DNA from 2 places in the Streptomyces sp. NPDC005435 genome. Region 2 is predicted to be linked to the other one. Evidence: riboswitches for the same ligand, from Rfam matches in the RefSeq annotation. Region 2 holds a riboswitch; the other holds the start of a gene.

Region 1 (5,194 bases), on a different contig from region 2:
GCCGCGAGCGCCTGTTCCTGCTCGTCGAAGCGGGTCGCCGGGGCGCGCCGGACGAAGGTCAGCGCGCCGAGCGCCTGCCGGCGGGCGCGCAGGGGCACGATCAGCGCGGTTTCCGCGCCCAGGCTGCGGTACAGCCGCCACTGCGCGGCACGCAGCGGGTCGTCCGGCTCCGGGCCGCCGAAGCGGTCGACCACCACGGGGCCCGCGCCGCGCAGCACCTTGGCCAGTTCGGCCGCCGACTCGCCCGGCGCCGGCAGGGAGGCGCCCGGCAGCACCCGTACCGCCCGCTCCGGGTCACGGTCCGTGACGGTCAGCCGCCGCAGGCCGTCGCCCTCGATCACGTCGATGACGCAGGCGTCGGCCAGATTGGGCACCACCACCCGGGCCAGCCGGCGCAGCGCCTCCCCGGCGTCCAGACTGGACGCCAGCGCGCGGCTCGCCTCGGCCAGCAGCCGCAGCCGCGCCGCCGAGGCCTCCGGTGCCTCGGGGGCGGACGCGTCGGACCCGGCCTCCGGCTGTGGTGGATCGTCCCGCTTCATCGCACTCCCTCCGTCCTGTCTCCTTTGTAACCTTTGTCGTCCGTGGTTCGGAAACCTCAGCGTGTTGGCCTCCGGCGGGTTGGCGGCTCGACGGCTCGACGGCTCGACCGCTCTGCAGCCCGGCGGCTCGGTGGCTCGGCGGGCTCGGTGCCATGTGCCCAGCCCTCGCCGGTCCTCCGCGCCGGGCGCATGATGGAAGAGGCGATGAGGCTCGCCCTTGACCGCACTCCCGTGCTGATGGCCTCTACCGAACGGCGACGGACGCCACCGCGCCCGCCCGCCGACCGTCACGACCCGGGAGGTGCCCTCGCCGGCCCCCTGGCTGTCAAGGAGCCCGTCATGCCCGTCCGCAGACTCGTCCTCGACGTGGACAAGACGATCGCCGAACCCGATCTGATCCACCTCGCCCTCGTCATCGAGGCCGCGCCCGGCGTCCAGGCCGTGAACATCGCGGTCACGGAGATCGACATCGAGACCGTCGGCACCAACGTCACCGTGGAGGGCGACGACATCGACGTCGCGGCGCTCACCCGGGCCATCGAGCGGACCGGCGCCGTGGTGCACAGCATCGACGAGGTCGTGGCCGGTGTGTACACGGTGGAGAACAAGCCCCGGTCGCGATGACCGGCCAACTGGGCAGTGTGGAGCGGAAGTTCCGTGAACTGGCGGCGCAGTCCACCCTGCCGCTCGTGCTCGGCCTGGTGGACGGCCTCCTCAACGCCCTCACCCTCGCCGCGGCCTCGCTGGTCGGTTCCGGCGCGCCCGTCACTGCCGGGCTCGCAGTCCGGGTGGGGCTGGCGGCGCTCACGACCGCCGCGTTCGCGGTCTTCGTCGCCGACTACGCCGACCGGCGGGCGTATCTCATGCGCGCCTCACGGCAGTTGAACCTCACCCGCCGGGGCCAGCTGGCCACCACCCGGCTCGGCCGCCTCGCGACCCTGCGCTCCCTGCTGGCCACCGTGATCGCCTGCACGGCGAGTTTCGCGGGGGCCACGCTTCCGCTGCTGGCCGGTGCCGCGCTGCCCGGCTTCTCCTGGGTCGTGGCCGTGCTGGCCGTCGTCGCGCTCGCGGTGCTGGGGGCGGCGCTGGGGCGCCTGTTCGCGGGGAGCGTGGTGCGGTGGGCGGGGGTGCTGGGGGCGGGCGGGGTGGCGGTGACGTGGATCGGGGTGTGGCTGCACATCGCGTGAGGCGCCCCGAAGTCACGGGCGGCGGCCGGCCGATCGGCCGCTCACCCCGGGCACCCCGTCAGCCGTTCGTACGCCCGTCGTGCCTCCGTCAGGAACTCCTCCGCCGCCGCGGCCCCCTCGAAGTCCATGACGCGCCAGCGGTGGGAGCGGTCGAAGCGGCGCAGCACGGTGGCGACGGTGTCCTCGTCGGCGTGCCAGACGCGCAGGGCGCTCACGTCGGCGAGGGACGCGAAGTTCGCGTCGTGCGCGGGCACGCACAGCACGCGGGTCTCCGGGCGGCCGTCCACCAGCGCGTGCAGCAGGGCCACGGGGCGGGCCCGTACGGTACGGTCCGGCAGGGCGGGTTCCTCCATGAGCAGCAGGACCGGGACCGTACCGCCCTGGCCGGTGAGGGTGCCGCCGGCGCTGCCCGAGCCGACCGGGTATCCGGTCACCCGGGTCGAGCCCGCGCTCATCAGGTCGTGGCCGTCCGAGCCGTCGGGCGGGGCGAACGGCGAGCCGATCGTCGCGTCCACCGTGACCAGGAACTCCATCGCAGTCACCTCCCGTGGTGCGCACACCCTCCACGCAGAGGCCATCAGCACGGTCGTCGTACGCCCGGCCGTGCGGTCACAGGGCGAGCCCCATCGCCCCCGGCACCACCATTCTTCCCACGAGGGGGTGGGCGGCAACCATGTGGAGGGGATCTGTCGTGACCGGTGCCGTACGGCTCGCATGCCCCGTTCGGCGTACGCTGGATGCCTGCCGCGGCGTCATGCCGGGCATACTGCGAATGCGCCGAGCGCGCCGGTGATGGGGCTCACCGTGAACCGCGGCATCCGCCGCTGACGGTCCCTGGTCCAACGCTGTGACCAGGAGGAACGATGCCCGTACCCGCCGCTTTGCCGCCCTTCGGTGAGACTCCCCGCCGCGGCCGCCATCCGCCCGCGCCGTACGGACCCGCGCCCATGCCCGGCCGTACGCGCACGCCGGGCGACGACACCCGCCACCAGGAGAACCGATGGAACTCGACGTGATCGTGGAAATCCCTCAGGGGTCGCGCAACAAGTACGAGATGGACCACGAACTGCACCGCATCCGTCTGGACCGGATGCTGTTCACCTCCACGCAGTACCCGGCCGACTACGGCTACATCGACGGCACCCTCGGCGGCGACGGCGACCCGCTGGACGCGCTCGTGCTGACCGGCGAGCCGACGTTTCCCGGCTGTGTCGTGGAGTGCCGGGCGGTCGGCATGTTCGTCATGCGCGACGAGCACGGCCCCGACGAGAAGATCCTCTGCGTCCCCGCGCACGACCCGCGCTACGCCGACGTGCAGGACATCGGTGACATCCCCGACTTCGACCGGATGGAGATCACCCACTTCTTCGAGGTCTACAAGGACCTGGAGCCCGGCAAGTCCGTCGAGGGTTCGCACTGGGAGGGCCGCGAGCAGGCGTACGCGGAGATCGCCGCCTCCCGTGCCCGCGCGGCCGAACCGGCCCGGCAGGGGGCCTGAGCCTTCGCGCGCCCAACTCCGGGGTGTGCGCGTACTGTTCGCGCTCCACTCGTTCAGGCGCGGATGGCTCCCTCCGGTGCCGGGCTCGCGTCGGGCGCGGTGGCGGGCCACTCCTCGGCGAGGACGGCCCACACCTCCTTGTCGAGCCGCACGCCCCGGTGCGGATAGCGCTGCCGCAGCACGCCCTCGCGGGTCAGGCCGAGGCGGCGCGCGGCCTCGGTGCTGCGGGTGTTGCCCGACGCGGCCATCCACTCGACGCGGTTCATCCCGCGCTCGCGGAAGGCCCAGTCGATCAGGACCCGGCAGGCCCGGTTCACCAGACCGCGTCCCTCGCCGGCGGCCTCCAGCCAGCAGCCGATCTCGCACACCCCGGAGGCGGTGTCGAAGTGGGTGAACATGACACCGCCGACCAGGGTGCCCTCCAGCCAGATGCCGTAGATCCGGCCGGAGTCCGCGGCCTGGCGGTCGGCGTACCGCTGGAGCGTGGCGGTGGCGGTTGCGAGGTCCGTGCTGAAGCCGGCCCAGGGTATCCACGGGTCCACCGTGGGCCGGGCGCGGTCGATGTGCGCCAGGAACTCCTCGGCCTGCCAGGGCTCCAGCGGGCGGAGCTGGGCGTCGTCGGTGAGCGGCAGGGCGAACACGGGCGCCTCCTGGGTACGTAACAAGCGTTCGGTACGTAAGGTAGCAGCATGCCGCCCGCACCCGTCGACCATGAATCCCGCCGTGAGGACGTGAGCCGTGCCGTGTGGCAGGTGCTCGCGGAGAAGGGGTTCGGCGGGCTGACCCTGCGTGCCGTCGCCGCCGAGATGGGTGTCTCCACCGGGCTGCTCATGCACTACTTCCCGGCCAAGCGCGCCCTCATCGCGCACGCCCTGAGCCTGCTGGAGAGCAACACGGCGGGGCGGCCGCGCCGCGAGCACCCCGCCCCCGGTCTCGCCACCGTCCGGGTCATGCTCCTCGACATCCTGCCGCTGACCCCCGACGACACCGCCCGCAACCGCATCTGGGTCAGCTCCTGGGACCTGTCCCTGGCCGACGACGCCCTCGCCGCCGAACAGGCCGACCGTTACACGCGGTTGCGCGCGACCCTGAGCCCGCACCTCGCGGCCGCCCGTGACGCGGGAGAACTCCCCGCCGGTGCAGACCCGGACCAACTCGCCGCCACGGCGGTCGCGTTCATCCACGGGCTGGTCGTCCAGGCGCTCTTCGACCCCGCCCGGTTCCCGGAGGACGTCCAGACCGCGATGCTCGACGGGTTCCTCGCCTCTCTCGCGACGGACTGAACCCGGGGCTCCGGTACCGGTCAAGGGGGCGTCGTGGCACCGCGAGTGGCGCCCGGAGCGGTCGGCGCCCCGCTAGCGTTGCTCCGTATGACGGACACTCAGATTGACATCACCGAGGACCTGATCCGGGAGCTGCTGCGTGAGCAGTGTCCCGATCTCGCGGAGCGCCCTCTCCAGCTCGGGGCGCTCGGCTGGGACAACCAGGTGTGGCGGCTCGGCGACGATCTCGCGGTCCGGATGCCCTGGGCGACGCGGTCGGCGGACGCGCTGTTGCGCAAGGAACACACCTGGCTGCCGGGGCTCGCCCCGCGTCTTCCGCTGCCGATTCCCGTACCGCAGCGGCTCGGTGAGCCCTCGGAACGGTTCCCACGCCCCTGGCTCGTCACCACCTGGGTACCGGGCGAGCCCGCCGACCGCGCCCCCGCGACGCGCCCGGCGGAGGCGGCCGCCACTCTGGCCGCCTTCCTGACCGCGCTCCACCGCCCGGCCCCCGAGGACGCGCCCGTCGGCCGTGACCGGGGCGGCGTACTGGCCGACACCGCCGAGCACTTCACCGGGGCACTCGACTCCGCCGCCGACCTGGGCCTGGTCCCCGACCCGGACGCCGTCCGCGCCGTCTGGGAGGACGCCGCCGACGCGCCCGTCTGGACGGGCCCCCGCCTCTGGCTCCACGGCGACCTCCATCCG
Region 2 (5,194 bases):
GACGGACTCACCGGCTCCGGCTCGTCCCCGCTGCTGTGCCGCAGCGTCCGCGAGGCCGCGCCCGTACTGATCCCCCGCGTGGACGCCGCCGCGCTCCGCGAGCTCGCCCGGGACGAGCAGGCCGCCGAGGCGCTGCGCGGCACCGGGGTCCGCAGCCTCCTGGCCGCGCCCCTGCTGGCCCGGGGCTCCGTGCTCGGCGTGCTCACCCTCTACCGCACCGCCGACACCCGCCCCTTCGACAGCCGCGACCTCCAGCTGGTCTGCGAACTCGTCGGCCGCGCCGCCGTCAGCGTGGACAACGCCCTGCTCTACGGCCGTGAGCGCGAGACCGCGCTCACCCTCCAGCACAGCCTGCTGCCCCAGCAGCCCCCCGACCAGCCCGACGGCCTGGAGATCGCCGTCGGCTACCGGCCCGCGGGCAGCGGCACCGAGGTCGGCGGCGACTGGTACGACGTACTGCCGCTCAACGACGGCCGGGTCGGACTCGTGGTCGGCGACGTCATGGGCAGCGGCATACGCGCCGCCGCGATCATGGGTCAGCTGCGCACCACCACCCGCGCCCTGGCCCGCCTCGACCTCCCGCCCGCCGAACTGCTCGGGCACCTCGACGAGACGGCGGCCGGCCTGAGCGAGTCCTTCGCCACCTGCGTCTACGCCGTCTGCGACCCCAAGCGCGGCACCTGTGTGCTGTCCAGCGCCGGACATCTGCCGCCCGTGCTCGTCCAGCCCGGACAGGGCGCCCGGCTCCTCACCCTGCCCACCGCCGCCCCGCTGGGCGTGGGCGGCGTACCGTTCGGGACGCTGGAGACGAAACTGCCCGAGGGCTCCCTGCTGGCCCTCTACACGGACGGCCTCGTGGAGTCCCGGCACGACGCCATCGACGTCGGCATCGAGGCCCTGAGCCGCGCGCTGGAAGGAGCCGCCGGCTCCACCGCGTCCGCCGGCTCCACCGCGCCCACCGGCCCCACCACCCCCGCCGGCTCGCTCCAGGACATCTGCGACATGCTCCTCGACACCCTCGACCAGTCCGCCGGGGACGACACGGCCCTCCTCCTGGCCCGCCTCGGCCCGCCCGGGGGAGCGGAGTAGGGCTCACCGTTTGCCCGGGCCCCCGGCCGGTTCGACAATGGACGCAGCACTCGCGGCGATGAGGCTCGCCGTAACCGCGGGCGCGTACGCCCGCTGATGGCCTCTGCCGGCACACCCGCACGTCATACGCGAGGAGGTCGGCATGACGATGCCCGACGACATGATGCTCCGCTGCTCCACCATCCTCTTCCGGGGACAGTGCGTGCTGCTCGTCCACCGCACCGCCCAGGGCCTGGACGACTGGGTGCTGCCCGGCGGCACCCCCCGGATGGGCGAGAGCATGGCCGCGTGCGCCCGCCGCGAGCTGCGCGAGGAGACCGGCCTCGCGGTGGAACCGACACGCGTCGCCTTCGTGCTGGAGGCCGTCGACCCCGACAGCAGACAGCGCACCGTCGACCTGGTCTTCGCCGCCGACGGCTCCGCCCACGGCCAGAACCCGGTGGCCCGCGAGCCGGGCATGACACCCGAGTTCGTGCCCTTCGCCCGGCTGCGCGCCCTCGACCTCAAGCCGCCCCTGGCCGGACACCTGCCCGGCTTCTACCACCACGGCGCCCGCCGCTACGCCCCCTACCTCGGCAACCTCTGGCGCCCCAACGACACCGCCTCCCGCATCAGACGCGCCACCACTTTCTTCCGCCGTACCCCGCGCCCCGCCCCCGAACTGGACTGACGGCACCCGCGGAACCGGCCGGCCGGAGGAACGAGGCGCTCCCATGACCGACCCGCACTGGCTCTTCGGCGACCAGCTCGGCCCCCACTTCCTCACCGGCGACGACGCCCCCGCCCGCGACGCCCCCCTCGTCATGATCGAGGCCCGCTCGGTCTTCCGGCGCCGCCGCTTCCACCGCGCCAAGGCCCACCTGGTCCTCTCCGCGATGCGCCACCGCGCCGCCGAACTGGGCGACCGCGTCCGCTACGTCCGCGCCGAGACCTACCGCGAGGGCCTCGGCGAAGCCGTCGGCGACACCCCCGTGACCGTCCACCACCCCACCTCACGCGCCGCCCTGCGCCTGGTCCGCTCCCTGGACCGGGTCCGCGTGCTGCCCACCCCCGCCTTCCTCATCCCGCACGACGCCTTCCGCGCCTGGGCCGACGGCCGCGACGGACGACGGCTGCGCCAGGAGGACTTCTACCGCTGGGTCCGCCGCGAACTCGGCCTCCTCATGGACGGCGACACCCCGGCAGGCGGCCGCTGGAACCACGACCACGCCAACCGCGAACCCCCGCCCAAGGGCGCGAGCACCCTGGGCGCCCCCGCCCCGTACCGGCCCCGCGAGGACGACATCGACGCCGAGGTCCGCGCCGACCTCGACCGCTGGGAACAGCGCGACGGCATCCGCTTCACGGGCCGCGACGGCCCCCGCCGCTTCCCCGCCTCCCGCCGCGAGGCCGTCGCCGCGCTGCGCCGCTTCACCGCACACCGGCTCGCCGGATTCGGCCCGCACGAGGACGCCATGCTCGCCGCCGACCCGGTCATGAGCCACAGCCTGCTCTCGTCCTCCCTCAACCTCGGCCTCCTCGACCCCGCCGAGACCGTCGCCGCCGCCGAGGACGCCTGGCGCTCCGGGCACGCGCCCGTGCACAGCGCCGAGGGGTTCGTACGGCAGATCGCCGGCTGGCGCGAGTACGTCTGGCACCTCTACTGGTACTTCGGCGAGGACTACCGCCACCGCAACGCCCTGCGCCACCACGCCCCGCTGCCCGACTGGTTCGACGGCCTCGACGCCGACGCCGTCACCGCCCGCTGCCTGGCCACCGCCCTCGCCCAGGTCCGCGACACCGGCTGGACCCACCACATCCCGCGCCTGATGCTGCTCGGCAGCCACGCCCTCCAGCGGGGCTGGGACCCGGCCGCGGTGACCGACTGGTTCCACCGCAGCTTCGTCGACGGCTACGACTGGGTGATGCTGCCCAACGTCGTCGGCATGTCCCAGTACGCCGACGGCGGCCGCATGACCACCAAGCCGTACACCTCCGGGGGCGCCTACATCCACCGGATGAGCGACCTGTGCGACGGCTGCGCGTACCGCCCGGGCGACCGCACCGGCGCGCGGGCCTGCCCCTTCACCACCGGCTACTGGTCCTTCGTCCACCGCCACCGCGCCGTCCTCGCCGGCAACCCGCGCACCGCGCGCGCCGTCCAGGGCCTGGACCGGCTCGGCGACCTGGACGAGGTACTGCGCACAGAGCGGGGGCGCGGCGCCGGACCCCCGTGACGCCGCGCCCCGATCCCGCACGTCCTCAGCTCAGCTCGGCGCCCTTGGCCGCGGCCTGCTCCTCGGTGCGCGCGCCACCGGTCGCGAGCGTGCCGCCCGCGCTCTCCAGGTGCGCCCGCACGAACCACTGGAACTGCTCCAGGTCCCGCAGCTGCTCGATCAGCAGATCCTCGGTGGCGGGGTCGATGTCGCCCGCCTCCTTGACCGCGGCCCGTACGCCTTCGATCACCCCGGTGTAGACGAGGTCGAGAGCACCCAGATGGGCGATGGCGTCGCCCCGGCCGATCGAGTAGTCGTCCCAGGTGCGCTCCGCCACCAGCCTGCCCGGCGTACCCTGTGCGACCCCGCCCAGCGCCGCGATGCGCTCCGCCACGTCGTCGGCCATCTCGCGCACCCGGTCCACCTGCGGGTCGATCATCTCGTGCACGGCGATGAAGTGCGGCCCGACGACGTTCCAGTGCACGTGCTTGAGCGTCAGATGCAGATCGTTGAGCGCGTGCAGCCGCAGCCGCAGCACCCCGATCAGCCGCCCCGCCGCCTCGCGCTCGATACCGGGGACGGTGTACTTCGGGGTCAGGTCCTTGATCTCCTTCGTCATGGTTCCACCTCGGGTCTCTCGCGGGCGTTGCGTTCCTTGCCCGATCACGGGTGCCCCGGTCCGGCGCGGTCAGACCTGCCGGGTTTCCGGCCGGCCGGTTCCCGGTTCACTGTCGTCGGCGTTGTCGGCCGGTTTCCGGTCCCGGCCAAGCCGGACGGCGCCCGGCTACGGATTCCCCACGGCGGCCGACGATCACGGCGGGAGACGATCACGGTGGCCGACGATCACGACGGCCGGCCGTCACGACAGGCGACGACCACCACAGCGGGGAGCACGGCGGATGACCACGGACAGGACGGCGACGGACGACCGGCGGACGGAAAGCGCCCTGCTGGTACGGCACGCACCCGAGACCGTACGGGCCGCCGTCCTCACCGCCCACGGCGGCCGCGCCGAGGACCACACCCTCTCCCGCCCCTGGCACCTCGCCGCGCTGCGGATGCGCTCCCTCCTGCGCGCGGTCGGCACCGGCCTGCCCCCGGACCACGTCCTGCTCGGCGAGGTCCGCTACCGCCACCGGGGCTGGAACGACGGCGCCGCCGCCGACGACGTCCGCCGCGCCCTCGCCGAACTGGCGGCCCGCTACGGCCCCGTCCCCGTCGTCCTCGTCGGCCACTCGATGGGCGGCCGGGCCGCCGTACGCGTGGCCGGCCACCCCGCCGTATGCGGCGTGCTCGCCCTCGCCCCCTGGCTGCCGCCCGGCGAACCCGTCGCCCACCTCGACGGCGCCCGGCTGCTCGTCCTCCACGGCGACGCCGACCACGTCACCTCCGCGGCGGACTCCACCCGCTTCGTCCAGCGGGCGCGCGCCGAGGGGGCCCGCGCCGGGATGGCCGTCCTCGACGGCACCGACCACGCCATGCTGCGCCGCCTGCCCACCTGGCACACCCTCGCCGCCGAGGCCGTCTCGGACCTGCTGCGCACCCGGCCCGTCCCCGGGGGCCTGGTCGCCCGGACCACCACGTCCGACGCCCCGGCCGTACATCTCTAGACCCAGACATACCGGGACGCATCCGAACCCGGCGTACGACATGAAACAGATCCATGGAAGGCGGCCGTAGACCCCGGTGGCCGCAGTCCCTCCCGAGGACGAGGAGGAACCGTCCATGTTCACGGTCGACCCGGCCGGCCTCACCGCGATCCTGGCCGCCGCGGACCCCGATCAGCTGCTGCCCGCGCGGGAGCAGATGGCGTTCACCCTGGGCTTCCACATCATCCTGGTGCCCTTCGGCGTGGCGCTGACCTCCCTCATGCTGATCGCCAACTACCGGGGGCTGCGCAAGGGCGACGA

Evidence for each region. Region 2 has a riboswitch for fluoride ahead of AB0898_RS14255 (NUDIX hydrolase). Riboswitches for the same ligand answer to the same signal wherever they lie in the genome.
Region 1: it holds a riboswitch for fluoride, as region 2 does, so the genes downstream of both, AB0898_RS15875 (DUF211 domain-containing protein) here and AB0898_RS14255 (NUDIX hydrolase) in region 2, are expected to answer to the same signal.

The regions. Positions count from the first base shown of each region.
Region 1 covers NZ_JBEXEQ010000011.1:78,804-83,997, reverse strand. The annotation lists gene AB0898_RS15880 (GAF domain-containing SpoIIE family protein phosphatase) at 1-539, opposite strand, end outside; fluoride riboswitch at 731-793, shown strand; gene AB0898_RS15875 (DUF211 domain-containing protein) at 879-1,163, shown strand; gene AB0898_RS15870 (hypothetical protein) at 1,160-1,726, shown strand; gene AB0898_RS15865 (inorganic diphosphatase) at 1,768-2,259, opposite strand; gene AB0898_RS15860 (inorganic diphosphatase) at 2,727-3,224, shown strand; gene AB0898_RS15855 (GNAT family protein) at 3,278-3,865, opposite strand; gene AB0898_RS15850 (TetR/AcrR family transcriptional regulator) at 3,914-4,507, shown strand; gene AB0898_RS15845 (aminoglycoside phosphotransferase family protein) at 4,595-5,194, shown strand, end outside.
Region 2 covers NZ_JBEXEQ010000009.1:271,479-276,672, forward strand. The annotation lists gene AB0898_RS14250 (SpoIIE family protein phosphatase) at 1-1,089, shown strand, start outside; fluoride riboswitch at 1,135-1,202, shown strand; gene AB0898_RS14255 (NUDIX hydrolase) at 1,232-1,759, shown strand; gene AB0898_RS14260 (cryptochrome/photolyase family protein) at 1,803-3,305, shown strand; gene AB0898_RS14265 (DNA starvation/stationary phase protection protein) at 3,331-3,903, opposite strand; gene AB0898_RS14270 (alpha/beta fold hydrolase) at 4,184-4,894, shown strand; gene AB0898_RS14275 (cytochrome ubiquinol oxidase subunit I) at 5,010-5,194, shown strand, end outside.